DNA from 3 places in the Luteibacter mycovicinus genome. Region 2 is predicted to be linked to each of the others. Evidence: predicted binding sites of a transcription regulator. Region 2 holds the regulator's gene; each other region holds the start of a gene.
What was found. Region 2 encodes sigma-54, which starts transcription at its own class of promoters, with help from an activator protein. Its sites were predicted from a motif close to TGGCACGNGCNTTGC; they were not measured.

Region 1: glnA (type I glutamate--ammonia ligase) is a predicted target of sigma-54. The motif match lies at 4,325-4,339, and genes of this name have one in related genera.
Region 3: fliD (flagellar filament capping protein FliD) is a predicted target of sigma-54. The motif match lies at 4,443-4,457, and genes of this name have one in related genera.

The regions. Positions count from the first base shown of each region.
Region 1 covers NZ_JQNL01000001.1:2,128,491-2,138,438, forward strand. Annotated here, with positions in the region: gene FA85_RS09560 (alpha/beta hydrolase) at 1-578, shown strand, start outside; gene FA85_RS09565 (OprO/OprP family phosphate-selective porin) at 593-1,780, opposite strand; gene FA85_RS09570 (glutaminyl-peptide cyclotransferase) at 1,928-2,719, opposite strand; gene glnA (type I glutamate--ammonia ligase) at 2,876-4,288, opposite strand; gene acpA (acid phosphatase) at 4,621-6,300, shown strand; gene FA85_RS09585 (DHA2 family efflux MFS transporter permease subunit) at 6,420-7,970, opposite strand; gene FA85_RS09590 (HlyD/EmrA/EmrK family protein) at 7,974-9,464, opposite strand; gene FA85_RS09595 (efflux transporter outer membrane subunit) at 9,461-9,948, opposite strand, start outside.
Region 2 covers NZ_JQNL01000001.1:3,287,190-3,297,137, reverse strand. Annotated here, with positions in the region: gene lptA (lipopolysaccharide transport periplasmic protein LptA) at 1-527, shown strand, start outside; gene lptB (LPS export ABC transporter ATP-binding protein) at 532-1,251, shown strand; gene FA85_RS14425 (RNA polymerase factor sigma-54) at 1,374-2,861, shown strand; gene hpf (ribosome hibernation-promoting factor, HPF/YfiA family) at 2,984-3,337, shown strand; gene hprK (HPr(Ser) kinase/phosphatase) at 3,453-4,403, shown strand; gene rapZ (RNase adapter RapZ) at 4,397-5,305, shown strand; gene FA85_RS14405 (PTS sugar transporter subunit IIA) at 5,344-5,736, shown strand; gene FA85_RS14400 (HPr family phosphocarrier protein) at 5,729-5,998, shown strand; gene ptsP (phosphoenolpyruvate--protein phosphotransferase) at 6,031-7,785, shown strand; gene FA85_RS14390 (acyl-CoA dehydrogenase) at 8,410-9,948, opposite strand, start outside.
Region 3 covers NZ_JQNL01000001.1:1,137,792-1,147,739, forward strand. Annotated here, with positions in the region: gene FA85_RS05155 (sigma-54 dependent transcriptional regulator) at 1-1,365, opposite strand, end outside; gene FA85_RS05160 (PilZ domain-containing protein) at 1,657-2,232, opposite strand; gene FA85_RS05165 (flagellar protein FliT) at 2,262-2,558, opposite strand; gene fliS (flagellar export chaperone FliS) at 2,555-2,971, opposite strand; gene fliD (flagellar filament capping protein FliD) at 2,992-4,356, opposite strand; gene FA85_RS05180 (flagellin N-terminal helical domain-containing protein) at 4,491-5,945, opposite strand; gene FA85_RS05185 (flagellin N-terminal helical domain-containing protein) at 6,269-7,606, opposite strand; gene flgL (flagellar hook-associated protein FlgL) at 7,835-9,031, opposite strand; gene flgK (flagellar hook-associated protein FlgK) at 9,035-9,948, opposite strand, start outside.

The DNA.
Region 1 (9,948 bases), 1.2 Mb from region 2:
TCACCCAGCGTGGTGCGAGCACCGTGGCGGGCCAGGTTCGGGGGCGTCACGGCAACGCGCATCGGCATGACTCGCTGGTCGACCGTCACGGCGAGTGGCTCAACCTCGCGGTGATGTGCAACGACGAATCCTGGGAGCCGATGCAGGAGAAGATTCGCGCCCGCGCGGACCGCGATGCATTCACTTACACCGAGGCTGACGGCTCGCAGATTTTCGACCAGCTGACCTGTGCGGCCTGGCCGGCGCGGGTCGCGCGCAGCCCCGACTTCGGCGTGCTCGAAACGCGTGCTCCCTTCCTGCTGATCCAGTCCGAGCATGATGCATCGACGCCACTGATCGGTGCGCGCGCGATGCTCGCCCGATTCCCTTCCAGTCGGCTCGTCGTCGCGAAGGGCAGCTCACAGCACGGCCTGCTGGCTCAGTCCGCGACACCGTGCGTGGAGAAGGCCGCCATGGCGTATCTCCTGGAGGGCCGACTCCCCGAAGGCCCGGACAGGGAGACGGCGTGCGCGTTCGTGCCCGGCGAGCCTTACGAAGATCTCACGGCGTCGTATGAGTGGGATGACGCACGGCTCTGATCTGGAAAGCGCGCTCAGAACATGATCTGAGCGCGCACCTCGACGATGTGCGGGTCGATGCGCAGGTCGCGCCGGTCACTGGTCGCCCTGACGTAGTTGCCCTGGAGTTTCAGGTATTTCGTGATGTACCAGTTCGCACCGAACGTCCAGTCGTGCTCGGTACCGCCCAGCACCGGGCCGTCGTCGAGGTCGAGCGTGCTGTAACGAACGAGGAATTCGAGTGCGCCCCAGGGCCCCTTCGGAACGACATCGGCGACGTTGCCGCTGTTATAGGTGCGCGATTCGCCGGTGACCACCCAGCTGCCGAACGCGTACCAGCCGTGTGCGATGAAGGCGGGCTTGTCGACCAGCTTGACGCGGGCGTCGAGGTATTCGCTCTGAACCGACCACGGCCCCCCGATCCACAGGCCTTCGAGACCGCGGCGATCGACATGGTCGGCCACGCTGAGCGTGCCGGAATCGATGAGGCGCTGGGTGATCAGGCCGGCCTCGGGCAAGGCGCGCAGACGGATGCTCGGCGGGGTGTAGCGCCCGCGTCCGTCCGTCGTGCCGTCAGGTGTCTCTCGCGAAAGGGACAGGCCAAGGTGCAACACGTCGCCCGGCGAGTTGTGCGGCGTCCATGCGGCGCGCCCTGCCACCATGCGGCCGTCGAGATCGCCCTGCAGGTTGCCGCCGTCGTAGTAACCGAGTTGTATCAGGTACTGCTTGCGGGTCAGAGCCCAGTCGATACCGAGGCGTCGGTTCGCGTACACCGCCTGCATCGGCAGCGAGGATTCCAGAAAAGACGTCGTTCCCGTGCTGGTGTTGCCCTCGAAGCCGACGGGCGTTTTCATGAAACCCACGCGTAGCGCGCCGTAGTCGTCGCCGAGCAGCGCCTTGCTCTGCACGCGAAAAAACGTATCCAGCCAGGTCTTCGCCTGAAAGTCGAAGACGACCGTCGCGTCGTAGACACCTTTTTTCCGTACGAAGAACCCGAACTCCTTCCGGCGATTGGTCTGCGCGTCTTCGTAGGTGCCTTCGTCGTGCGAAAAGCGGTCGAGGTCGAACTGGTATTTCAGCGTGAGGCCGAGATCCGTGCCGTCGGCGAAAACGTGATGGGTCGGCCAGTTGCTTCGCCAGTCGTAGCTGGTGGCGGGTACGTCGGCGGCGAGCGCGTAGGCGGGAGCGATCAGCGCCAGCGCGCCGAGGATGATGGTCTTCAAGCGGGTCCCCTCCCGAGGCTCCCGGCGGACAGCCGGGCGTTATTCGTAAGACTATACAACGGATATAAGAATATCCTCAGATCTTGCGAATATGATCGGCCTGAATCGTATTTACTTGAAGGCGGTCGCTGTTTACCGCGGTGCCACTCAGCGCGGACGTTTCGGTTTCAGTCGAATCTCGAAGAGCGCTGGCCAGCGCTTGCCGGTCACGAACAGGCGATCGTGGGCCGCGTCGTAGGCGATGCCGTTGAGGACGTCATCGGCCGGGTCATCCATGCGGCTCGTGTCGACGAGCCCCGAGAGGTCGATCCAGCCGGTCACGTGCCCGGTTTTCGGATCGATACGGGCGATGCGTTCGGTCTGCCAGACGTTGGCGAGGATCTCCCCCTTCACCCACTCCAGTTCATTGATCATGCGCAGTGGCACGCCATCGGCTGTCACGTCGATGCGACCCGTCTGCGCCAGGGTGACCGGATCAAGAACCCGGATGGTGGGCGTGCCGTCGCTCATGTAGAGATGTTTCGCGTCGCGCGTCATCGCCCAGCCTTCGCCGGGATAGCTGAACTTGCCAACGGGCGCGAAGGTCTTGCGGTCGTAGATGAAGCCGACACCATCGCGCCAGGTCAGCTGCAACAGGTGGTCGCCCGAGACGATGATGCCTTCGCCGAAGTATCCGGGCGGGGTGTCGAGATGCTGCACGACGTCGCCGGTATCGAGCCGGACCTTGCGCACGCCCGAGCCCATGTATTCGCCCGTGCTCTCGTAGAGAAAACCGCCGTCGTAGAACAGCCCTTCCGTAAAAGCCTTCGGATCGTGCGGGTAGGTGCGCACCACCGTGTAGCCGTACACGGGAATGTCGGAGGCCGTCGCGACACTGCCACATCCGACCAGCCACGCAAACGCGGCCAGGACCGCCACGCGAATCGGAGAGGTTGTCATGCCGGATGCCTGTGAGTGAACTGCAGGCATCCTAACGGCAGTTTCGCCACGATCAAGGGGCGGCGGCGGCTCGCAAAATCGCGCCCATTCGCCCACGAGAAACAAAAGAAGGGGCGCCGAGGCGCCCCTTCGTTCACCCGAACGTCGCTCTCGCGATCAGATCGCGTAGTACATCTGGAACTCGAGCGGGTGGGTGCTCGCGCGGTAGCGGGTCACTTCCTGCATCTTCAGCGCGATGTACGCGTCGATGAAGTCGTCGGTGAACACGCCACCGGCCTTGAGGAAGTCGCGATCCTTGTCGAGCGCGGCGAGCGCTTCGTCGAGGCTGGCGCAGACCTGCGGGATGTTCTTCTCTTCTTCCGGCGGCAGATCGTAGAGATCCTTGTCGGCCGGTGCACCCGGGTCGATCTTGTTCAGGATGCCGTCGAGGCCGGCCATCATCAGCACGGTGAAGGTCAGGTAGCCCGACTGCATCGGATCCGGGAAACGGATCTCGATACGACGACCCTTCGGGCTCGACACGTACGGGATACGGCAGGATGCCGAACGGTTACGCGCCGAGTAGGCGAGCATGACCGGCGCTTCGAAGCCCGGGACCAGACGCTTGTAGCTGTTGGTCGTCGAGTTGGCGAACGCGTTGATGGCCTTGGCGTGCTTGAAGATACCGCCGATGTACCACAGCGCCGTCTGCGACAGGCCACCGTAGAGGTCGCCCGCGAAGAGGTTCTCGCCGTTCTTCGACAGCGACTGGTGCACGTGCATGCCCGAGCCGTTGTCGCCGACGATCGGCTTCGGCATGAAGGTCACGGTCTTGCCCTGCTGGTGGGCGACGTTCTTGATGACGTACTTCATCGTCATCAGTTCGTCGGCCTTCTTCACCAGGGTGTTGAAGCGCGTGCCGATCTCGCACTGGCCCGCGTTGGCGACTTCGTGGTGATGCACTTCGACCACCTGGCCGAGCGACTCGAGCACCTTGCACATGTCCGCGCGCAGATCACCCAGGCTGTCGACCGGGCTGACCGGGAAATAGCCACCCTTCACACCCGGACGGTGACCGCTGTTGGTGCCGTCGTACTTGTAGCGCGACGACCAGGCCGCTTCTTCGGAGCCGATTTCGTAGAACACGCGGCCCATGTCGTTCTGCCAGCGGACCGAGTCGAAGATGAAGAACTCGGGTTCCGGGCCGAAGAAGGCGGTATCGGCGATGCCGGTCGACTTCAGGAAGGCTTCGCCGCGCTTGGCGATGGAGCGCGGGTCGCGACCATAAGCCTGCATGGTGCTCGGCTCGAGCACATCGCAGTGCACGATCAGCTGCTTGTGAGCGCTGAACGGGTCGAGGTGGGCGGTCTCCGGATCCGGCATGAGGACCATGTCGGACTCGTTGATGCCCTTCCAGCCGGCGATCGACGAGCCGTCGAACATCTTGCCGTCTTCGAACGTGCTCTCGTCGATGGCGTGGGCGGGGAACGTGACGTGGTGGTGCTTGCCGAGCATGTCGGCGAAGCGCAGGTCGACGAACTCGATTTCCTCGTCCTGGATCAGGTTCAGCACTTTGGAAGCGGCGGACATACAAACCTCGAAATGGGTGTGGGCGGAATGCGTGTAGCAATCGCTATGCCAGCGTGTCCGCCATCGACGGGCGCCGGAATCAAGCTCTCCCATCATAGAACGGGCGTGAGGAAGATGTGCAAATGCACCATCATGGTGCATCGTTCTCGCTCACGCACCATTCCGGTCGATCCGCCATCATCGACGCGAGGTCCGCGAGCGTTTCTCCATCGTTTCCTACGCCGCTGCGTTTTCCCGAGCCGCCCGCATCGTTTACGCTTCGGTCCCTAGCGGGGGCCTCGCCCCTCCCACACCGCCGCCTTTCCCCGGGCCGGCGCACGCAGAGCCGCTCCATGACCAAGAAAACCGATAACGACACCCCCGACGCCGCGCGACGCCGGTTGCTGGGCGGCATGGCCACGACGGGCGCCATGCTCGCGCTGGGTGGCGCAAGCGAGGTGACCGCGGCCGGTAGGAAGGCGGCTGGCCCTGCGCCGACCGGTGCCGCACTGGATGCGTTGCTCGAAAAGCACATCGATAACGTGGTCGTGATCTACGCGGAAAACCGCAGCTTCAACAATCTGTTCGGGGACTTCCCCGGTCTGCAGCAGCCGCTGAGCGAGGTGCCGCCAGAACGTCTGATCCAGCGGGACCGCGACGGCACCCCGCTGAAGACCCTGCCACCCATCTGGGGCGGGCTCGTGCCGCACGAGCAGGTCGTCGACCATAAAACGTACAAGATCGGCGAAAAGGACATTACCGGCCTGCCGAACGCGCCGTGGGCACTCCACACCGGCGACGGCACCCCGCTGCCGCACGGTCTGGTAACGCGCGACCTCGTCCACGCGTTCTATAACAACCAGCTGCAGATCAACGGCGGCAAGAACGACGGCTTCGTCGCGTGGGGTGACAACGGTGCGCTGACCATGGGGCACTATGCCAGCGCGCCCGTTCACCTGCGCCTGTGGAATATCGCCTCGCAGTTCACCTTGTGCGACAACTTCTTCATGGGTGCCTTTGGCGGTTCGTTCCTCAACCACCAGTACCTCGTCGCCGCGCAGCCGCCGTTCTATCCGGACGCCGACAAGAGCCCCGCGCAGTTCAACATCGCGGTCACTGAAAGCGGCGACCCGCTCGACCATCGCCTGAAGATGGACGAGGAATCGCCGAAGAGCGCGATGGACGGCAAACCCAAATTCGCGCACCACAATACGCTGACCCCGGACTTCTGGGCGGTGAACACCATCGGTCCGCCCTATTCGCCGGGCTTCAACGTCGATCGCAAGAATCCGCTGCTTGCCGACGCCACCAGCGCCAACACGCTGGTGCCGCAGAAGCATAAACACATCGGCGACGTACTCTCGGCGAAGAATGTCGACTGGGCCTGGTATGGCGGCGGCTTCCAGGCCGCGCTCGACGGTAAGGGCGACGGTGACGATGCCAGCTTCCCGCAGACGCCGAACTTCCAGCCACATCACCAGCCGCTCAATTACTTCGTGACACTGGCTCCGGGAACCGAAGCGCGCAAGAAGCATCTGCGCGATGGCGGTCTTGGCGAGACGGCGGCGACGAATCATTTTCTTGCGGACATCGCGGCTGGGAAGCTGCCGCCGGTGGCGTTCTACAAGCCGCAAGGCGACCTCAACATGCATGCCGGCTACTCCGACGTGGAAGCCGGCGATCGTCATATCGCCAACGTCGTACATGCGCTGCGCAAGAGCCCGCAGTGGAAGAACATGCTGGTGGTGATCACGTTCGACGAGAACGGCGGCTGGTGGGATCACGTGGCTCCGCCCAAGGGCGATCGCTGGGGTCCGGGAACACGCATTCCCGCGCTGGTCGTGTCGCCGTATGCGAAGAAGGGCCACGTCGAGCACACGATCTATGACACCGGATCCATCGCCCGCTTCCTGACGCGCCGGTTCAAGCTCGAGAAGCTGCCGGGGCTGAAGATGCGTGAGGATGCGATGGTGGCGGCGGGTGGACCGGCGGCGGGTGATCTTACCGAAACGCTGGACTTTTCGGCGACATGATATCGCCAACAGGGTTGGCTCCCACCGGAGCATCTCCAGCAGCCCTGACCTCGGGACGCCGGCAGTGGTGGGAGCCGGCCTGCTCGTAGCAGCCAGCCTGCTGGCGACAGCCCGGACCCTCAGTGTCCGGGTGTACCGCCCGACGCGAAAGGCGGTTTCGCGAACCAGATGGCGATCATCGCCAGACCGAAGATCAGGCCGAAGACCCAGAACACGTCATTGACCGCCAGCGTCGCCGCCTGCATGTCGACGATGCGGTTGAGCGCCGCATTGGCGGTCGGGCCCTGCACGCCAAGAGCCTGGAAGCGATCGAGGTACTCCGTCGTCGTGCGGCTGCCCTCGACGACGTTCTCCGACAGCACCGCGTGGTGATACGTCGTGCGATGGGAGTACATCGTCGTGCTCACGGCCGTCGCGATGCTGCCTGCCAGCGTGCGGAAGAAGTTCGACAACCCGGATGCGCTCGCGACCTCCTCATCGGGCATGCCCGAGAGGATGATCTGGTTCACCGGCACGAAGAACAGCGCGATACCCGCACCCATGCAGAGCCGCGGGATGGCCAGCTCGCTGTACGGCGCGTTAGTGCTCAGCGTCGACATATAGAACGATGCGGCAGCGAACACCGCGAAGCCGATCGTATTGAGCAGACGCAGGTCGAACTTGCTCTGGAACACGCCGACGATAGGCGACAGCACGATAGCCAGGATGCCGATGGGAGCGACGACGAAGCCCGCCCAGGTGGCCGTGTAGCCGAGTACCTCCTGGACCCACATCGGCATGACCACCGTACCGCCGAAGAAGGCGAACATGCCCAGCGAAAGGCACAGCACACCCACGAAGAAGTTACGCCGGCCCAGCAGGCGCAGCTCCACCACCGGATGCTTGTGCATCAGCTCCCATGCGACCAGGAAGGTGATGCAGACCAGCGACACGATGGCGAGTACGACGATGGTCGTCGAACTGAACCAGTCGTCGTCGTTGCCATTGTCGAGCATGAACTGCAGGCAGCCCACGCCGACCGCCAGCAGGAACAGGCCGACCGCGTCGATAGGCATCTTCGTGACTTTCGACTCGCGGTCGCGAAGCAGCGCATAGGTGACGACGACCGCAAAGATGCCGACCGGGATGTTGATGAAAAAGATCCACGACCAGTGGTAGTTGTCGGTAATCCAGCCACCGAGAATCGGGCCGAAGACCGGCGCGACCACCACGGTCATTGCCCAAAGCGCCAGCGCGATAGGTCGCTTCGCGACGGGGTAGTTGTTGAGCAGCAGCGTCTGCGAAAGCGGGACCATCGGACCCGACACCGCGCCCTGCAGGAGGCGGAACACGATCAGCATCGGCATCGACGTGGAAAATCCGCAGAGTGCGGAAAACACGACGAACAGCATCACCGACACCATGAAGGTCCGCACTTCACCGAAGCGACGCGCCACCCAGCCGGTCAGCGGTTGCATCACCGCGCTGGCCATGGAGTAGGCGCTGATCGCCATCGTGCCTTCGTTGCTGCTCACGCCTACGTTGCCGGCGATGGTGCGCACCGACACGTTGACGATGGAGATGTCGAGCACCTCCATGAACGTGGCGAGCGCCACGCCCGCGGTGAGCAGGACCAGCGCACCGCCGGTGAGCGGCGGCCGGGATGCGCCGTTACCGTTCTGCCCAGCCATCGATCAGCCGCCGCGCTTCGCCGGGACCGGCTTGGGCGTCGTATCCACGGTGTTCTCGCGGATGATCTGTTCGGCGCGCTGGTCGGCTTCGCCCATCTCCTCCTCATAGACGTTGGTGCTGGCGAGAGGCTTGCTGCGGATCGTGTCGGACAGCACACGGCCATCGCGGTCGTGCGTATCGACGTTCACGTCGGTTGACAGACCGATCCGCAGCGGATGCTTGCGGAGGTCCTCCGCGTCGATCGCCACGCGCACGGGCAGACGCTGTACCACCTTGATCCAGTTGCCGGTCGCATTCTCGGCGGGCAGCAGCGAGAAAGCGCTGCCGGTGCCCGCATTCAGACCGACGACCTTGCCGTGATATTCCACGTCCGAATACATGTCCGTCGTCAGCTTCACCGGCTGGCCGATACGGATGTGCTCGAGCTGGGTCTCCTTGAAGTTCGCATCCACCCACAGGTCGGCGAGCGGCACGACGGTGAGCAGATCCTGGCCCGGCTGAATACGCTGGCCGACCTGCACCTGGCGACGGGCGGCATAGCCTTCGATCGGAGAGACGATCGCATTGCGCCCGTTGTTGACCCATGCGTTACGGAACTGCGAACGCGCCTGAATCACCGCGGGGTAGTTCTCGATGGTGGTGCCATCGACCTGCGCGTGCGCGGCCGCGGCTTCGCGCTCCGCGGCATCCAGCGCGGCCTTGGCCTGCTGCATCTGGCGCTTGCCGGTGTCGACTTCTTCGGCCGACACGGCGCGCCGCTCGAGCAGCGGGTGGCGGCGGTTATAGTCGTCACGTGCCTGCTCATACTGCGCACGGCGCTGCGGGATGGCGGCATCGGCCTGATTGGCTTGCTGCATCCTGGCCTGTGCTTCACGCACGGCCTGGGCGAGCTGGCCTTCGGCGTTCATCAGGGCCACCTTCGCATCGACGGGGTCGAGCCTGATCAGCACCTGACCCTGATGGACGCGCTCGGTTTCTTCCACGCCCACCTCCACCACCGTACCGGCGATGCGCGAGGAGATCGTGACCATATCGCCCTTGACATAGGCATCGTCGGTCGTCTCGCGCTGTGACAGCACGAAGATGTAGAGAAGCAGCCATGCCAGGCCGGCGAGGATGAAGACCGCGGCGATGATCGAAAGGATGATGACCTTCTTGCGCTTCGCCTTCGGGTCCTCGTCCTTCTTGTCTTTGTCGTCCTTGTCCTTTCCGTCCTTGTCCTTTCCGTCCTTGTCCTTTCCGTCCTTGTCCTTTCCGTCCTTGTCCTTGTCGCCGTCTTTTTTATCGGCGTCCTTCTTCTCGTCGTCCTTGCCGTCGGGCTTGTCCTGAGGCTTCTTCTCGTCATCGTCGCCGTCGTGACGGCCATCGTCGTCGCGCTCGCCACGCGGCGATTCGTCACCGTACTTGTGCAGGTACTTGTAGCGGTACTTGTACGGCTGCGGCGTCAGGCCGCCTTCGGCGCCTTCGCGCTGATCGTCGTTTTCAATGGTCATCGCGGGGAGTCCTTGCCGGCGGCGGCGGCCGGAAGATCGGGCAGGTCGTCGGCGTGGTAACCGCCGCCGAGCGCGTGGATGAGGGAAAGATTGGCGGAAAGCATCTGGCTGGTGAGCTGCAGGCGCGCATCGCGCTGCTGGTCCAGCTGCATGTCGGCATTGAGCCAGGTGCGGTCGTCGATCAGGCCTTTGGACCGACGGTCGGCGGCTTTGGCCTTCTGCGCGGCGCTGGCGTCGTACCGCCGGTCGACCTGCACGCGCTGGTTATCCAGCATCTGCAGCGTGGCGACACCTTGCGCGATATCGCCGGCCGCCTGCACGACGGCCCCGTCGTACTGCGCCACGGCGCTGTCGAGCTGGGCCTGCGCATTCTCGAACTGCGCACGCAGGCGGCCGCCACTGAAGATCGGCAACTGTACCGATGCGCCGATGTTGCCCAGCGTCAGGTCGGTCCGCGTTCCCGAGCCGAGATCCGGATAGGTAC
Region 2 (9,948 bases):
CCAGCCTGTCGGCCGCCGCCAAGCAGTCCGATCGCAACCAGCCGGCCGACGTCGTCTCCAAGTCGTTCGATGGCTCCCAGCAGCCCAACGGCAAGGTGATCTGGACGGGAAGCGTCGTCCTGACCCAGGGCACCCTGAAGATCACCGGCAGCAAGGCGACGGGTTATTTCGACGCCGACAGCCAGCTCAACCGGGTGGTCGTCGACGGCAGCCCCGCCACCATCCATCAGCTGGACGACTGCGATCAGCCCATGGACGGCAAGGCTTCCAACATCGACTACAAGATCGACAAGGACTTTGCCGTGCTGACCGGCGGTGCCCATGTCAACCAGCCGGCGAAGGGCAGTGCCGATGGCGACAAGCTCACCTATAACACCCAGAACAGCACGATGACGGGCGAAAGCAACGGTCCCGCACCCGTACACATGACCTTCCAGCCGAAGAGCACCACGCCGGGCGCACCCGCCAAGGCGGCCGGCGCCTGCCCCACTCCGGCGGCTGCGGCCGCACCTGCCAGGAAGCCCTGACCCGATGCTTTCAGCCCAAGGCCTGCAGAAGCGCTTCCGCGCACGCAAGGTAGTCCGTGACTTCGCCTTCTCCATCCGCGAAGGTGAGGTCGTCGGCCTTCTCGGCCCCAACGGCGCCGGCAAGACGACCTGCTTCTACATGGTGGTCGGGCTGATCCAGGCCGACGCGGGCGTAATCAAGCTCGATCAGCAGGACATCACCGGCCTGCCCATGCACGCGCGCGCCAAGCTCGGCATCGGATATCTGCCGCAGGAAGCCTCGGTCTTCCGCCGCCTCAGCGTGTCGGACAACATCATGGCGGTGCTCGAACTGCGCGACGGCATGACGCAGAAGCAGCGCGACGACGAACTCGACAGCCTGCTCGACGAACTGAAGATCGCGCACATCGCCGATCAGAAGGGCATCAGCCTGTCCGGCGGCGAGCGTCGCCGCGTCGAGATCGCCCGGGCGCTGGCGGCACGCCCGCGCTACATGCTGCTCGATGAGCCGTTCGCCGGCGTCGATCCCATCTCGGTGGGCGAGATCCAGCGCATCGTTCGACACCTCAAGGAACGCGGCATCGGGGTGCTGATCACCGATCACAACGTCCGGGAAACGCTCGGTATCTGCGACCGCGCATACATCCTCAACGACGGCGAAGTGCTTTCTCGCGGCACTCCTCAGCACATCCTCGCCGATGAGAAGGTGCGCGAGGTGTATCTGGGTCGTGAATTCCGCATCTAGAGCGCGTCACCGGCCGTCCGGACCGACGCGCGAATCCGGCCGGAAGAGCTAGCCGACCCGACCGCTGGTTTGTGGAGGCCGCAAGGGGTTACGATGGATTCGACACCTCACGCATCGAAGGCATGAAACCCGGACTTCAGTTTCGTCTGCATCAGCAGCTCACGCTGACGCCGCAGCTACAGCAGGCCATTCGGCTGCTCCAGCTGTCGCAGCTGGAGCTCGAAGCGGAACTCCGCCAGATCGCGGAGAGCAACCCGCTGCTTGAGTTTGCCGAAGATGCGGAGTCCGACGCGGATGCCGAAGGCGACGCCGCCGACGAGAACGGTTTCGACGCCGAGTTCCCCTCCCGCCAGGAGCTCCCGGCCAAGTCCTCGAAGGAGGACGAGTCCACCGCCACCCCGTCCGAAGAACTCGCCCCCGAGTGGGACGACGATCGCTTCCACGGCGAGGCGGGTGACTACGCCGGCGCCCCATCGCGTGCCAACGGTGGTGACGAAGACGGTTTCGAGCCGCAGAACGCCGCGCCGGAAAGCCTCCAGCAGCACCTGGAGTGGCAGCTCAATCTCTCCCAGTTCTCCCCACGCGACCACGCGATCGCCACCGCGATCATCCACGCGCTGGACGAGGACGGTTACCTGCGCGACGGAGTCGAGGCGGTGGAAGTCGCGCTGCCCGCCGAACTGCGGGCCAGTGCCGAGGAGATCGAAGCGGTACGCCAGCGCGTGCAGCGGTTCGATCCCACCGGCATCGCCAGCCTCGATCTGCGCGACTGTCTGCTCTGCCAGCTCTCGCAGTTTTCGACCGAAACACCGTTCCGCGACCTGGCGATCCGTATCGTCCTTGAAGAGCTGGAGCTCCTCGCGCGAAACGACAGCGTCAAGATCGCCCGTCGGCTCAAGGCCGCCGAGAACGAGGTGGCCAGCGCCGCGGCGCTGATCCGCAGCCTCGATCCGCGCCCGGGCGCCGCGCTGGATGCCACGCCCGTCGAATATGTCGCGCCTGATGTGTACGCGCGGCGGGAAGCGGGGCGCTGGACGGTCAGCCTCAACCCCGACGCGCAGCCCCGGCTCGGCCTGAACCAGCATTACTGCAACCTCATCGCCCGCGCACGCGGCGACGACGCCACCTGGATGAAAGGCCAGCTGCAGGAAGCCCGCTGGTTGCTGAAAAGCCTGCAGTCGCGCGCCGAAACCCTGACCAAGGTCGCGGAAGTCATTGTCCGCCGCCAGAGCGCCTTCCTCGATTACGGCCCCGAGGCCATGCATCCGCTGGTGTTGCGTGAGGTCGCCGAAGAAGTCGGCATGCACGAATCGACGATTTCACGGGTCACCACCCGGAAATACATGCACACGCCGCGCGGCACCTTCGAACTCAAGCATTTCTTTTCCAGTGGCGTGGCGACCGAAGACGGCGGCAGCGCATCCGCCACCGCCATCCAGGCCATGTTGCGCAAGCTGATCACGGGCGAGGACGCACGCCGCCCCTTGTCCGACCAGGCGCTTGCCGAGGAGCTCCATCGACGCGGAATTCAGGTCGCACGCCGTACGGTGGCCAAGTACCGTGAAGCGATGCGAATTCCCAGCTCCAGCGAACGCGTTCGCGCAGGTTGAGAAACATCGGGGGGAACCCCGGCGGAGGTCCACGGTCTCATCAGTTCAGGCTTGAGGAGCGGCAACCCCGCCGTTCCGATCTCGTCGCCATAAGGCGACACCCTCAGCAAGAAGGAGGCGTCATGCAAATCCAGATCAGCGGCCAGCACGTCCATATCACCCCCGCTCTGCGCGAGCGCGTGGAACAGCAAATCGGCCGCTTCGAACGCCTTTTCGACAATATCAAAGCCCTCGACGTGGTTCTTTCCGTCGATAAGAACGAGCACAAGGCCGGAGGCACCCTGCACTGTGCCGGCACCCGGCTCCATGGCGAAGGCGTGGCCCGCCTGGAAGACGACAACAAGGGCGACACGCTTTATTCCGCCATCGACGCCATGATCGGCAAACTCGCCGACCAGCTTCGCAAGCACAAAGAGAAGCTCAAGGATCATCACAACGCTGAAGGCCGCGACGCGCGCGTCGCCAGCACCGACTGACGAGAGCGCCCGGCGGCCGCTCGCGCGCGCCGCCGGGCCTCCTCCCGCGTGTTGATGGCACAATAGCCCAGCCGGCGCCCTCGCGCCGGCTTCGCTATCTAAAGGGATCACCCGCGTGGATCGGCTCACCGCCAGACAACTCTTCGACGGCGTCTACGAACGTATGGCGCTTCGCTGGGCCGCCGGCATGCGCGGCGAGGCCCGCGTGCTCGAGCCCAATGCCAAGCAGAGCCGCCGTCCTTCGCTGGTCGGTTACCTCAACGTGATCTACCCGAACAAGGTGCAGATCATCGGCACGGAGGAGCTCAACTACCTCGACGGCCTCGAATCGCGCCAGCGCTGGGAGGTCATCCACAAGATCGCCGCCTATCAGCCGGCCGCGCTGATCGTCACGAAAGACCAGTCGATCCCCTCCGATCTGCGCGAAGTCGCGGAAGAAACCGACACGCCGTTGTGGCAGAGCACCAAGCGCGGGCACGAGCTGCTCACGTATCTGCAGTACCACCTGGCGCGCACGCTCGCACCCCGGGTCACGCTTCATGGTGTATTCCTCGAGGTGTTCTCCATCGGCGTGCTGATCACCGGCGACCCGGGCTCCGGCAAAAGCGAGCTGGCGCTGGAACTCATCAGTCGCGGCCACCGCCTGGTCGCCGACGACGCGACCGAATTCACCCTCATTGCGCCAGACGTCATCGACGGTGCCTGCCCCGAGCTGCTGCAGGACCTCCTCGAGGTGCGCGGCCTGGGCGTGCTCAACATCCGCGAGATGTTCGGCCACACGGCGGTCAAGCCATCGAAATACCTGCGTCTGGTCGTGCACCTCAAGCCGTTGACCTCGGGTGAAGACATCGACGCGATGACCCGCCTTACCGGCGACGTCAGCCGGCGTAACGTGCTGGATGTGGACGTCCCCAAGATCACCATTCCCGTCGCGCCCGGCCGCAACCTCGCGGTGCTGGTCGAGGCGGCCGTGCGCAATCACGTGCTCAAAAGCAAGGGCATCGATCCCGCACAGACCTTCATCGACCGTCAGGCGCACCAGATGCGTCGCCTGCCGCCATGGTGACCGACGTGACCGAGGAAACCATGAGCCCCATCGTCGAACCTGGCGCCATCCATCTGGTCGTCCTCACCGGCATGTCCGGCGGCGGCAAGACGGTCGCTCTGCGCGCGCTGGAAGACCTCGAGTTTTACTGCGTCGACAACATGCCCGCCGAGCTGATTCCCCAGCTCGTCGCCGCCGTCAGCCAGGGCGAGCATGGACCGCGCCGTCGCATCGCCGTGGGCGTCGACGTGCGCAACCGGCGCATCGATCTCTCGCGCATGCCCCACGTGTTGTCCGAGCTTTCCACAGCGGGCGTCCACGTCCATCTGATCTTCCTGGACAGTCGCGACGACGTCCTGATCAAGCGCTACTCCGAGACCCGCCGCCGTCACCCGCTGGCGGCGGAAAAACTGTCGCTGGCCGATTCCATCGCCGAAGAACGTCGCCTGCTGCGGCCCCTGGTCTCGATCGCGGAAAAGGTCATCGACTCCAGCGACCTCAACGTCCATCAGCTGCGCCGGCTGTTCGCCACGGGGTACGCCGCTGCCTCGGATGGCACGACACTGCTCTTCGAGTCGTTCGCCTACCGCCGCGGCCTGCCCTCCGACGCCGATTTCGTCTTCGACGCCCGCTGCCTGCCCAACCCCCACTGGGACCCCCGGCTGCGCCCGTTCTCGGGCCGCGACCTCCCCGTACGCGAGTTCCTCGACGCGAATCCACTCGTGGGCGAGTACTATGCGGACGTCGCCCGCTGGCTCGACACCTGGTTGCCGCGCTTCGAGGGCGAGGATCGTAGCTATGTCACCGTCTCGATCGGCTGCACGGGCGGGCGTCACCGTTCGGTCTATCTGGTCGAGAAGCTGGCCCAGCATTTCCGCTCGGAACGCGGCAACGTACTTACCTTTCATCGCGAGCTAGAGTGAGCCATGACCCAGCCCATGCCAGTGCGAGAAACCGGGCGATGAGCGTCGGCGTCCTCCTCATGACCCACGAAGCCGTCGGCAAGGCGCTGATTTCGGCGGCCCGTCACGTCATGCCCAAGCTGCCACTCGAAGTCGATGCCGTCGAGGTTCCACCCAGTTCGGATCTCGACGTCATGCGCACGCTGACCGCGAAGCATGCGCGCGACCTCGACCATGGTGACGGCGTCCTGGTGCTCGCCGACCTTTACGGCGCCACCCCGTGCAATATCGGCCTCTCGCTGGCCGAACTGGGCGTCCACCTGCGTTGCGTATCCGGCCTCAACCTGCCGATGCTGCTTCGTGTCCTCAACTATTCGGAAAAATCGCTGACCGAACTGGCCGACATCGCGGCCGCTGGCGGTCGCGGAGGGATCTTCATCGACCATGCTTGAACGGGACATCGTGGTATCCAACCGGCTGGGCCTGCACGCTCGCGCTTCAGCCAAGCTCGTACAGCTGGTGGCGGGGTTCAGGTCGACGGTATGGCTGATCAGCAAGGGCCGTGAAGTCAACGCGCAGAGCATCATGGGCGTCATGATGCTGGCCGCTGGCATGGGCACCTCGCTAGTCGTGCGCGCCGAGGGTGAAGACGAAGAAGCCGCGCTCAACGCCGTGGTCGATCTGTTCGACCGCAAATTCGACGAGGGTGCCTGAACCATGATGCCGCCGCACAGGACGAGCCCCCCATGAGATACGTGCTGACCGGCACGCAAGCCGCCCGGGGCATGGCCCTCGGTCGCGCGCGTCTGGTCCAGCCGAGCATCTACGCCGTCGACACGCGGATGCTCGAGGACAACGAAATCGCTCCCGAGATCGAGCGCCTGCACAAGGCGATCGATACCGCCCGCACGGAGTTGCGTGAGCTGCGCGGCAAGCTGCACGGGGCGCTGGCCCGCGAAGTCGGCGATTTCATCGATGCGCATAGTCTGCTGCTCGATGACGAGGAGCTACTGCGCGGTCTGGACGAGCTCGTCGCCGTCGGCCACTACACCGCGAGTGCCGCGCTCAAGATGCAGCGCGATCGTCTCGCGGCGGTGTTCGACGCCATGAACGACCCCTACCTGAAAAGCCGCGGCGAAGACATCGACCAGGTCATCGGCCGGGTGATGTCCGCTCTGCTCCAGCAGTCCAGCCGTGAAGAACGCAAGCTGGCCGCCCGCGTGGGCGAGATCATCGTCAGCGATACCGTCGCGCCAGCGGACATGGCCAGCATGGCGGGACAGGGCATGCTCGGCGTCATTGCCAGCGCCGGCAGCATCTACTCGCACAGCGCGATTCTCGCGCGCAGCTTCAACCTGCCCATGCTGGTCGGCACGAAAGACGCGCTGGCGACGATCAACGACGACGACCTCGTACTGATCGACGCCGAACACGGCGAAGTCATCGTTCATCCCACCGCGCAGGATCTCGCCCGCTACCGCCAATGGCAGCGTCAGGCTGCCGCCGAGGGCCGTCGTCTCGCCGCGCTGGCAACCGCGCCGACGCTGACCCGCGACGGTGCCCATGTTCGCCTGTACGCTAACGCGGAGCTTGCCGGCGACATCACCCTCGCCCGCTCGCGCGGCGCCGACGGCGTCGGCCTCTACCGTTCGGAATTCCTCTTCCTGCGCCAGCGCGGCCTGCCTTCGGAAGAAGAACAGTTCGTCGCCTATCGGGACGTCGTCCTCGGCATGGGTGGCCTCCCGGTCACCATCCGTACGCTCGACCTTGGTGCCGACAAGGCCGACTCCGCCGGACTCGCGATCCGCGGCGAAGACAACCCGGCACTCGGCGTACGCGGCGTTCGTCTGTCCCTGCGCTATCCCGACATCTTCAGCGTGCAGCTGCGCGCCATTCTGCGTGCCGCCTGTTACGGCCCTGTGCGCATCCTGGTACCGATGATCACCCACCTCGGTGAAATGACCGAGGTGCGACGGCTGATCAAGAAAGCACGCGAAGACCTCGCCCGTTCCGGCCAGGAATTGCCTGAGCGCATCGATATCGGTGCCATGATCGAAGTGCCGGCCGCCGCCATCGGCGTCACCTCGATCCTCGAAAAAGCCGACTTCCTCGCCATCGGCACCAACGATCTGGCCCAGTACGTGCTCGCCGCCGATCGCAACAACGATGCGCTCGACGGCATCTACGATCCGCTGCAGCCAGCGTTTCTGCGCCTCATCGCGCATGTCATCGCCAGCGCCCGCCGGGCGAAGAAGCCGGTGAGCCTGTGCGGCGAAATCGCGGGCGACACGCAGTTCACCGCGTTGTTGCTGGCGATGGGGCTGGAGGAATTCAGCATGCACCCGGGACAATTGCTGCAGGTCCGCGACCGGCTGACGCAGCTGGACTGCCGTGCGCTCCGGCGTGCGGCGCCGCGCCTGTTCCGTGCGCACACCCGCGACGATGTCGAAGCGCGCTTGCAGGAAGTCGAAGCGCTGCAGGACGGCTGCGCCGAAAGCTAGGCGTTGCCACAGTCCTGTGCAGGAGCGAGCCTGCTCGCGACCCGACATCGCATCATTCGGGGACTCTAAGGGCTCGGCTGCGCCATCGCTTTCGTACTTGCGCGCTGACGCAAGGGAGCCGCCGACTGCCATGCCTGTCGCTAAGTCCTCTTACGGCCTTCGCCTTCGTGCGGAAGCGCTCCAGGCACGGCAGCCGACGACTCCCCTCGAACGTGGCATTGACTTGAAGGGCGAGCACGAAGGGATCCTTGGCAGACACGATTGAAGACCCGCCCGGCGTCCGGCCACGGACGGGCCGATGAGGTTCATCGTGCGAGCGAGGGTGCACCCGTTGCGTTTTGGCGTGCGACAACTCGGGGCGGAGTGAATCGCCAGCAGGGCTGGCTCCTACATACGCCGCTTGCCTCGACGGTAGGAGGGGCGTCGCCGGCTGCCGTTTCTGGAGCGCTTCCGCACGAAGGCGAAGGCCGTAGGAGGACGTAGCGACAGAAATGGCAGCCGGCGACTCCCCTGCCGCAAGGCGACGCTTTGAGGCAAATGCGAGGGCAAAGCCGAGCCCGCTTCCGCCAAAACAAAAAAGGCCGCGATCGCTCGCGGCCTTTTCCGTGAAGCGATGCGAACGACTCAGGCCGCGCGCACCTTCTTCATCGCTTCTGCATTGCGCACCACGTTCGCGCGCAGTTCTTCGCTGTCGAAGTCATCGACCGAGATGAACTCGGCGACGCCGTCACGGACACGCTGCAGCAGATCGCGCTCCGCAGCGTTGATGGCGCCCAGCTTCTCGGCTTCGGCGAGCTGCTCGTTGTAGGTGTGAGCCTTCAGCTGACCACCCTTGAGCGCCTTGACGAACTTGCGCTCCACCGGCTCGGCGGCGATGACGTCCGGCAGCAGCGCGTTCATGCGACCGACGGTGTTGTTTTGCGTTGGCGTCAGGTAGCTCCACGTGGTCAGACGATCGCGGGCTTCGCTGGGCGCCGTGATCAGCGCGGCGACGCGACGGCCGAGGCGATCCGACGGCGGCACTTCGCGACGACCGAACGGGAACACCAGCGCACGCAGGAGCCAGGCTACCGGGCGGACCGGGAAGTTGCGGATCACGCCGTCCAGCGCCATCTGCATGTTCCAGACGCACTGGTGGAACGCCCAGGCCAGCAGCGGACGATCCGCTTCCGGACGGCCCGTGTCTTCGTAGCGCTTGAGCATCGCGCTGGCGATGTAGAGGTACGAAAGCACGTCACCCAGACGGGCCGACAGCTTTTCCTTGAACTTCAGCTTGCCACCCAGCACGCCCATGGCGACGTCGGCGCAAAGCGCCAGCGCGGCGGAGTAACGGTTGAGCTTGCGGTAGTAGCGACGGGTATACGCATCGCCCGCGGTGTCGCCGATCTTCGCCGCGGTGATGCCCAGCACGAAGCTGCGGACCGCGTTGGAGAAGCCGAAACCGATGTGACCGAACAGCGCCTTGTCGAAGGTCTTCAGACGCTCGCGATAGTCCGCGATGCCGAGGGCCTGCATTTCCTTCAGGACATAAGGATGGCAGCGGATGGCACCCTGACCGAAGATCATCAGGCTGCGCGTCATGATGTTCGCGCCCTCCACCGTGATGGCGATGGGCACCGACTGCCAGCCGCGACCCATATAGTTCTTCGGACCGAGGATGACGCCCTTGCCGCCGTGCACGTCCATCGCGTCGGATGCGATCTGGCGGCACCATTCCGTGGCGTGATACTTCGCGATCGCCGACGGTACGGCCGGCTTCTCACCGCGGTCGACCGCCGCGGCCGTGGCACGCGACAGCGCCTGCATGGCGTAGGTCAGGCCGCCGATGCGGGCGAGTGCTTCCTCCACACCTTCGAAACGGCCGATGGCGAGGCCGAACTGCTTGCGCATACGGGCATAGGAACCCGTCGCCGAGACCGCCATGCGCGACGCGCCCGTGGCGTTGGACGGCAGCGAGATGGCGCGACCCACCGACAGGCACTCGACCAGCATGCGCCAGCCCTGGCCAGCCATGTGCGGACCGCCGATGAGGACGGACAGCGGGACGAACATGTCCTTGCCGTGCACCGGACCGTTCTGGAACGGGGTGTTGAGCGGGAAATGGCGACGACCGATTTCCAGCCCCGGGGTTTCGCGCGGCAGCAGCGCCAGCGTGATCCCGAG
Region 3 (9,948 bases), 2.1 Mb from region 2:
GCGCTGGACGCGCAGCAGCTTGGCCGCATGGGCGACGACACCGTTGGCCGAGTTCAGCGCCTGACGGATCAGGCCGATCTCGATACCCGCCAGGTGGTCCTTCAGGTCGAGGCCACCGAGCGGCAGCACCGCCGGATCGCTGTCGTTGGAGAAACCGAAGGTCTCGACCACCGGCTCCGGCTCGGCTTCCATCATCGCGATGAGTGCCGCACCCGACACTTCCTCGATCGGAAGTGCGCCCCGGTACTTTTCCGGCAGGTCGGCCGCACGGACCTCGCCCTGCGGCATGAGGATGGCCATACGCTCGACCAGATTGGACAGCTCACGCACGTTGCCCGGCCACGGGTGACGGCACAGGGCGGTCATGGCGCTCGGCGCGAAGCGCACCGAGGTCAGACCACGCTGCAGCAGGCGCTGGTTGAACTCGGCGATCAGGGCCGGCAGGTCTTCGAGGCGCTGGCGCAGGGCCGGCATTTCCAGCGGGAACACGCTCAGGCGATAGAACAGGTCTTCGCGGAAACCGCCGCGCTCGATGGCACCTTCGAGGTCGCGATGGGTCGCGGCGATGATGCGCACGTCGCAGCGCTGCGGGCGGTTACCGCCGACGCGCTCGAAAACGCGCTCCTGCAGGACGCGCAACAGCTTCACCTGCATCGGCAGGCTCATGTCGCCGATTTCGTCGAGGAACAGCGTGCCGCCCTCGGCCATTTCGAAACGACCCTTGCGGGTGCTGATCGCGCCGGTGAACGCGCCCTTCTCGTGACCGAACAGTTCGCTTTCGAGCAGTTCCGCCGGAATGGCGCCGCAGTTGATCGCGACGAACGGCTTGTCGCGACGCGGCGAGCAGTCGTGAATGGTGCGGGCGACCAGCTCCTTACCGCTGCCGGACTCACCCAGCACGAGGACGCTCGAATCGAACGGCGCCACCTGGCGGATCAGCGCGTTGACGCGCTGCATGGGACCGGACTGGCCGACGAAGCGCAGGTGGTTCTGAACCGGCTGCATGCGCGACTGCAGGGTGCGCAGGGCCTCGGACAGACGCTCGTAGCGGAGCGGCATGTCGATCAGCTCGACGTTGAGGCTCTGCGCGTCGTCGCCGGCGATCAGCGCGCTGGCGACCGGGGAATCGGCCGAGACCAGGAGCGGCAGGTTGCGGCCGTGGCGACCCAGGGCGGCCAGATAGCCTTCGAGTTCGGCTTCGTCTTCCACCGTACCGACATAAGCGGCGCGCCAGCCTTCGGCGGCGTCCGCAGCCTGCATGCGATGAGCGAGCACGGGACGGTAACCCAGGAAAGCCAGCGCGGAAGCGACGGTTTCAGCGCGCGATGCGTCGGATTCGACGACGAGAAAGTTGGAAGACTTCATCCTGAGATACCTCACGTTGCGTGTGATCGAAGGCCCGTGAGCGGGTTCGCGATGGAATCCCGTCGCCTTCGTTGCAAGGTATCAATCAAGGAGCGTGCCAACGCCGGAATTCTGGCGCCACAAGGCCGACATTCACGTAAGTACGGGGCTTGCGGAGGTGTGAGGAAAACCTTTTCGGCAAGTGATGACGGCGTGAGGGCGCCCCTTGGTGTCAGCCCTGACAACACGCGTCACGAATGTGACGCAGGACGCCACGCGACGTTCCTACGTCACGTGACGTAAAAGGTCACTTCACTCGCCCGAGCCGTCCTGAGGCCGTGCGTGGGCTCGTGCTTCGGCGACCTGGCGGCGGTGCTGGCGGAACACCAGTCGCTCGATACCGTCGCGGACGGACTCCGTCAGGCCCTCGAAGGCGATGAAGCCCTTGCCGTCCGTGGGACCGGCGAGGCGAACGCCCGGCAGCTCCAGCGGGAGGGCCCGGCACACGTCGAAATGCAGCTTCAGCATCACCGGGGTGCCCACGGCGGGCAGGCCGTCCCATGGCAAGGCGGCGCCGGCGGCGTTCACGCGGACCGGAATGCGGGGTGGCAGGACGGACTGAGGCAGAAGGAGCCGGTTGACGATCTCCATCAGGACGTTGAGCTTGGCGTCCAGACGGGCCACTTCCTGGGTCAGGGGGCTGTCGTCCTCGCCAGTGTCGCTGCGCCGGTCCATGAGGGCGGACACGGCGACCAGGACGTTGGTGTTGCGGTCGTTGATCAAGGCCAGGCCGGCCGGATCGGGACGCTCGGTGATCTCGCAGGTGGCGTGAAACCGGGAATCCCAGGCTACGCGATCGGAGAATGCCTTCCACGCTTCGTCAGTCATCCGTCCGTCCCCGCCAAAGGATGTGTCGATCAGAACGAATTATACGCGGCGACGGCGCGGCGAACCCGACGGGACGTGTCCCACTGCGCCGCGGTCTCGTCGCGAGCGGCCGAGACGAGGTCCTTGATCAGGCCATCCAGCAACATGATGGACTTCAGCGACTCGAGCGTTTCGGGGGCCGGACGCATGCTGCCCTGCCGCAGGACAGGCTCGCGCTGGGCTTCGAGTTCGGTGAGCTCATCCCAGCGACCTTCGCTGGCGGCCGCATGCATGGACTCGGTCAGGTCGAGGACGCGCGGGAGGTCGCACCAGAGGGTGTCGTTCATGCGCCTGCTCCGGCGAGCTGACGAGCCTCGACCGGGATGGCCACCCAGCTGTCGCGGATCTGCCCGAGCAGGCGCGCGACTTCTTCGAGGGCTTCGGCGTCGTTATGCAGATTGGCGTGTACGAGACGGCGGCTCATATAGTCGTACAGGGCGTCCAGCTGGGAAACCAGCGGCGTGGCCACGTCGTGATTGAGGCCCGACTGGAGACCGCCGACGATTTCGATCGTCTTCGAAATGGCCTCGCCCTTGCCCGCGACGTTGCCCGTAGCCATGCACGCCAGCGCCAGGCGAATGCGTTCCAGACCGCCATCCATGAGCATGGTGATGAGACCGTGCGAGTCGGCCTGCTCGAGGCCGCCACCGGTGCGGACCTGCTGGTAGGCGCCAGCGCCGCGGGAGTATCCAAGTGCCATGTGGGTTTCCTGTCCTGCGATCAGGACGATTTGGTCAGCGCGTCGAACTGCTGCGTGAGGTAGCTGCTGGTGCTGCTGAGTTTGGTCATCATGGTGTCGAGCGCCGTGTACTGCGTGGTCAGGCGCTTCGTGTAGTCGGTCATGGTCGAGTCCCAGGCGGTCTGCTGATCGGCCAGGTCCTTGAGCTTGGCATTCAGATTGGTGGTGCGCTGGGTCAGGATGCCGCTGGACGAGGTCCAGCCGGTGACCAGCTTGTCGAGTTTCGGCGCGATACCGTTGGTGCCGCTCAGCAGGTCCTTCACGCCACTCGGGTTCGAGCTCAGCGCGGAGGTCAGCTTCGTGGTGTCGAACTTCAGCGTGCCGTCGACCTGGAAAGACACACCCAGGTCGCTGAGCGAGCGCGGGCTGGCGGTGGCGCCGGTCAGTTGCGAACCCAGCAGCTGGGAGACCTGACTCTTGATCGAATTGACCGTGGCATCGCCGATCAGGGCGCCGACCTGCTGGTTGGTCGCGTCGTACTTGGTCAGCGTGCTGTAGGTCGAAACGAAGGAGTTATAGGCGGTGACCAGCGACTGCATCGCCGTGCTGACCGAGCTGGTGTCGTTGCTGATGGTGATGCTGCTCGAGCCGGTCTTGGCAAGCGACAGTGTCACGCCGTCGATCGCCGTCGAGGTCGTATTGGTGGGGCTGCTGGCCGCCGTGCCGTCGACCGTGAACAAGGCGTCCTGCGCCTTGATGGTCGGGGTATCCGTCGCGGGATCGAAATCCAGCTGCGCCAGGCCGCCGTCGCCGCCACTGGAGGTGACCGTGAACGCGTTGGCCGCGCCGGTGGTCTGCGAGGTCAGCACCAGATGCGCGCCGTCGGTACCGGTGACGATGCTGGCGGTGACGCCGGGATTGGACTTTGAGTTGTTGATCGCGTCGCGCACGTCCTGCAGCGTGTTCGCCGGCGAGGCGATATCGACGCTCATGGACTTGTCACCCACCGCGATGCTCAGGGTGCCCGTGCCGACCTCGGTCGTCTTCGCGCTGGCGAACGCACCCGAGGTGGTCTTCTGCGAGGTAGCGAGCTGGGTAACGGCGATGTTGTAGACGTTGGCCTTGGCCGTGGAATCCGTCGTCGCCGAGAGGACGGTGGAGTCGCCGATCGAGGTCTTCAGCGTGGAGAACGCGGTGCCGTCGGTCAGGGACTTGATGGCGGCCTGCAAGCTCGTCAGGGACGAGGTGAAATTGCCGATCGCCGAAATCTGCGTGCTGGTGCTGGTCTGAGCCGTCGAGATCTGACTGTCCTTCGCCGCACGCTTGTTGTTCACAAGGTTCGTAACGATGGATGCGACGTCGATGGAGCTGGATCCGAGCGTAACGGTGCTGCTACTGGTGGCCATGAGACTCTCCGTGAAGACGCCTCACTGCCCGGGGCGCCAATTTGTCGACGGCTGGCCCCCAGTGGGAGCCAGCCGTGGACAACTAAGCAATTACCCTGCCAACCCGGGCAAGCCCTGGGATGGCGGTGTCACCATTACTGGAGGAGCTTGGTGACGATCTGCTGGCTCTGGTTGGCCTGGGCGAGGACCGAGACGCCGGCCTGCTGCAGGATCTGAGCCGAGGACATGTTCGCCGTTTCCTGAGCGAAGTCGGCGTCGGTGATGGCCGACTTCGACGAGGTCAGGTTCTGCGAGATGTTCTGCAGGTTGGAGATGGTGGACTCGAAGCGGTTCTGCACCGCGCCGAGGGTGGAGCGCAGGTCGGAGACCGACTGCAGGGCGGCATCGATACGGTTGATCGTGTCGTTGGCGCCATCGACCGTCTTCACGCTGGAATCTGCCAGGGTGGAAGTGGTGGATACAGCGATCGCACCAGCGGTGAAGCCCGACGCCGCCGCCTTGGTGCCGCCGACCGTGATGGCCGAAGACGACGAGAACTTCAGCGAGCCGTCGGTGGCGACATAGGCGTTGATGCCTTCGCCCGACTTAGCATTGATGGCGTCGGCCATGTCCTGCGTGGTCTTGAAGGTACCGGTGACGCTGAAGGCGGCATTGCTGCCGACCTGCAGGGTCAGGTCGCCCGCAGCCAGCGTGATCGGCGTGGCGTCGCCGACGGCGACGTCGGCCGTACCGGCCGTCGACGTCGTGGTACCGAACAGCGCGGCCGCGCCTGCGCCGCCGACGGTCGGCGAGGTTGCACCGTTGGCCGAGTTGGTGAAGGTGAACGTGCCAGCGTTCTGCGTCACCGAGGCGCCGGCGCCGTTGGCCGACAGCTGGTTGTTGATCGCGGTGGCGAGGCCAGCGGCGTTGGTGTAGTTCTGGTCCAGCGTGACCGTCTGGCCGTTGACCGTGAACGACGACGCGGTGGTCGAGAAGTCGAAGTTGGTCGTAGCCTGACCGGCGACCGTCGTGCCCTTGCTGCCGGCAACGGCGGCCGTAGCGACGAGGGACGGGGTGGCGGAACCGGTGGCGAGCTGACCGACCTGGTTGGACTTCATGCCCTGGTTCAGGCTGACGTTGATGACTTCACCGACGTTTGCACCGACCTGGAAGCTGAGGTTCTGGGCGGAACCGTCCAGGACCTTCATGCCGTTGAAGTTGGTCTGCGTGGCGATACGGGTGACTTCCGACAGACGCTGCTGAACTTCGGCGTCGAGCGCGGCGCGGTCCGAAGAAGAGTTGGAGGCGTTGGTCGACTGAACGGCCAGTTCGCGGATGCGCTGAAGGTTGTTCGTGACTTCGTCGAGGGCCGACTCGGTCGTCTGCGACAGCGAGATGCCGTCGTTGGCGTTCTGAACCGCGCGGTTCAGGCCGTTGATCTGGGTGGTCATGCGGGTCGAGATCGCGAGGCCGGCGGCGTCGTCCTTCGCGCTGTTGATGCGGTTACCCGACGACAGGCGCTCGATCGCGGACGAGAGCTTCGTCTGCGAGGTGCTCAGGTTACGCTGAGCATTCAGCGACATGATGTTGGTGTTGATGGTCAGTGCCATGGGATTGATCCTTTTTAAGCGGAACCGAAATGCCGGAGGTTGTGCGGCGTAGTCCGGCGGGGTTCCGTGAAGGAAGCCTTCCGCCTCAGAGAGGTTTACGGCACGCCGGGAGGAAACTTGAGAACTTTTTCTACCTGTCAACAACTTTCTTGATCGAAACCGTGTAGGCGGTGACGCCCAGGCTCCGTCAGTCAATTTATCGGCAGGGTCGGCTCCGGGTTTAGGGTCAATTTCATAACGCCAGATACGTCGATTCGGCAGCGGAAGTACGCGCCCCGGCGGACTCGCGGGGGCGCCTGAGCCTGTGCCGCCTGGCCGTGGAATTACTCCAGCAATTTGAGGATGAGCTGTTGAGACGAATTGGCCTGTGCGAGCACCGAGACACCCGATTGCTGAAGGATCATGGCCATCGTCTTCTTTGCGGTCTCCTCCGCGATGTCCGAGTCCATGATGGTGCTGCGTGACTCCGTCATGTTCTGCCGGATGCTGTCGAGGTTGCGAATGGTGGACTCCAGGCGATTCTGCACGGCACCCAGCGTGGACCGGGTCGAGCTGACCGATTCCAGTGACGCGTCGACGCGTGCCACCAGGGCGTATGCCGCATCTCGCGTAAGCACCGAGCCATCGGCCAGGGATGTCGCGGTGTCCATGGCGTAATCACTGGAAAATCCGAGCTTGCCTGCCAGAGCCCCCGACACGCTGACGACCGACCGCGAATCGAAGCGTAACGATCCGTTTTCACCGACAAAGGCGGAGAGACCGCTTCGTCCGTTGGCATTGATGGCATCGGCGACGCTTTGCGTGTCCCGGAACGATCCGATGATGTCGACGCTCTCGCCACTGCCATTGGTAAATGAAAGATCGCCTTTAGCCAGGCTGAGGCGGTCGCCCCCTACCCTCACGATGTCGAGTTTGTCGCCGTTGGCGGCAACCCTGAAGTCACGACCGAGCTTGCCTTCGAGAAAGCCACGCGCAGTGTCGACGGTGTCGCCTTTATAGAGCGACCAGTCCACCCTGACGCCATCGTAGTCCACCGTACCCAGGCTCTTCCCGTTGGCATTGCTCCAGTCCTTCGCAGGATCCTGCGTGAACGCGTAAGGCTTGGAGACGAACGCCGACGCGATATCCACCGAGCCGCTCGCCACCTGACCGACCTGATCCGCACGCATACCCTGCCCAAGGCCCACCTGAATCACTTCGCCCACGTTGGCGCCGACCTGGAAGGTGAAGCGCGAGCCGCTTCCGTCCAGCACTTTCATGCCATTGAAATTGGTTTGCGTGGCGATGCGGGTGATTTCTTCGAGGCGCTCGACCACCTCGTTGTTCAGGGCGCGCCGGTCCACACCGGAGTTGGAGCCGTTGGCCGACTGCAACGCCAGTTCGCGGATGCGCTGCAGGTTGGCCGTTACCTCGTCGAGCGCCGCCTCACTGGTCTGCGACAGCGAGATGCCGTCGCTGGCGTTACGACGGGCTTGTGCGAGACCGTTGATCTGCGTGGTGAAGCGTGTCGCGATAGCGAGACCGGCGGCGTCGTCCTTTGCGCTGTTGATGCGTTTGCCCGAGGTGATTCGCTGCATGGCCTCGGCCAGCCTGCTCTGGGTCATGCCGAGGTGTCGCTGCGCGTTGAGCGACGCCATGTTGGTACTGATAGTGAGAGCCATGAGAATGTCCTTCTCTCGTGGCGGGCACGCCGCTTACGCGACGGCGTCGCGTGCCCGCTAAAAGGGAATTCGCCGTAAGAGGTGATCGGCGGTTCGCTGGCGGGCTAGTGACGGCGGTGGATGAGTTCCACGTGGGGCCCGGAGGAAGATGGGGCCGGATTTCACGCACAAAAAAGGCGACCTTGCGGCCGCCTTGAAATGTCGCGAATGCGAACGTCGAGGCGCGTTCTATTTCAGGTAATTGAACAGCGACAGATTCTGCATCTTCACGTAGGCCTGCTGTGCGGCATCGAGCGCCGTCTGCTGCTGAGTGTATTTACTGGCTGCGCTCGCGTAGTCCAGCTCGGTCAGATCCGACAAGGTGCTGTCATAAGAAAGCTTGACGTCGGAACCGATGTCCGACTGCTGATCGAGCGTGTTCATGCGTGCGCCGATCTTGGTACGCGTATTCAGCAGGCTGGTGGCCGCCTGGTCGAGATTCTGCAGCTGGGCGTTGACCTGGTTGTTCATCGCCGCGCCACCGCCGGGCGCTTCGAACGCACTGATGATGCCGGCGATGGTCGAGAACACGTCCTGCGACGACGACGGACCTACACTGAACGAATCGCCCGCCGCAGGGGTACCGGTGACATTGAGCTGCGCGCCCTTGAAGCTGATCGTGCCGCTGGTACCGGTATACGTGCCGGTCGACAGAGGCGTGCCCGTCGGGTCGGCCGCGTCGTGAATCTCGTAGGTGGTCGCCGAGGTGAAGTTGACGGTGTAATTGCCGCCGTCCCACTGCGTGGCGTCCGTGACCGAGGTTCCGCCGACAACGGCGCTTCCGGTGTTCGTTGCACCCGCGGTCGTCACGAACGTGCCATTGCCGCCACGGATCGACATGAAGACGTCATCGCCACTGTCGCCCGTCGCAACCTGGAGGCCGGCGGCCGCTGCGACCATCCGCTGGGTCTGGTCGCCACCGTAGCTCACCGACAGGCCGTCGATCGTGAACGGCTGCGTGGTGGTGCGGCTACCGGCGAAGATGTATTCGCCCTGGCCGTCCTTGCTGTTGCCGAGCGCGACAAGCTGATTCAGCGTCTGTCGCAGCTCGGTGGCGATGGACTGGCGGGATTCGTCGGTCTGCGTGCCGTTCACGCCTTCCAGCGTGATGGACCGGATCCGGTCGAGGATATTGCCGGCCGAGGTGAGTGCGGTTTCTTCCGTCGACAGTCGCGTCGTCGCCGAGTTGATGTTGCGCGTGTACTGATCGTTCTGGGCGCTGGCCGAGCTGACGTCGACGGCGCGCGCGGCGGCCGCCGGATTGTCGGACGGCGTCTGGATGGCCTTGCCGTTGCCTAGGGCAAGCTGGGTCTGCGACAGCTGATACTGGCGATCCAGCATCTGGTTGACCGCTTGCTGTGCACCCCATGAAGTCGAAATACGCATGAGTTATCCGTGTACCGCGCTCAGGAGGGACTGAAAGATGGTGTTCGCCGTGGTGATGACCTGGGCGGATGCCGAGTAGGCCTGCTGAAAACGCAACAGATTGGCCGCTTCTTCATCCATGTTCACACCGGACAGGCTTTGCTGCGCCGCCGTGGCCTGGTCGAGGATGCTCTGCTGCGCATCGAGTGCCGTGTTGGCCTGCGCGCCCGCCGTACCCACTTGCGCGATCAGCTGGCTGTAAGACTTGCCCACCGTGGTCACACCGTTGTCGAGCACGCCCTTGCTGGCCACGTTGGCCAGCGCCAGCGCATTTCCGTTGTCACCGCTGGCGGTGCCGGCGGGTTTCACGGTGAATGTGTCGTTAGCGGCCGGCACGCCGGAAAGCTTTAATGTCCAGCCATTGCCGGTGATCGTGTCGCCATCGGCGTAGGTATTCGGACCCACCCCATTGATCGTGTAGGTCGTCGGGGACGTGAAGACGATGCTGGCCGGCGTATTGAAAGCGGGATCGGCCACGTTGGTGACGGTAAGGCCGCCCAGCGTGGCCTTACCCGTGTTCGCTGAGCCTTTCGTGGCCGCCAGCGGACCCGACGCGGCGATCTTGTTGGTATCGCTGATCGCCACGCTCATGGACGATGCCGCGTTGCGCGTCGCCTGGATCTGGAACGAGTCGCCCGCCACCGCGCCCGCGCTCACCACCATGGACAGACCGCCGACCTTGAACGGGTCCGTGGCGGTGCCCGTACCGGTCATCGGTACGGTGACACCGGCCGTGGTCGTCGCGCTCCAGTTCGTGCCATCGAAGCGCATGACGTAGTCGGATGCATCGAGCCTGGAGACGTCGGACACCGTGGCCGCGATCGAACCCGTGCCTTTGTTGGCCGTGCTGTTGAACACGGCGGGGTTGGCGATAGTGA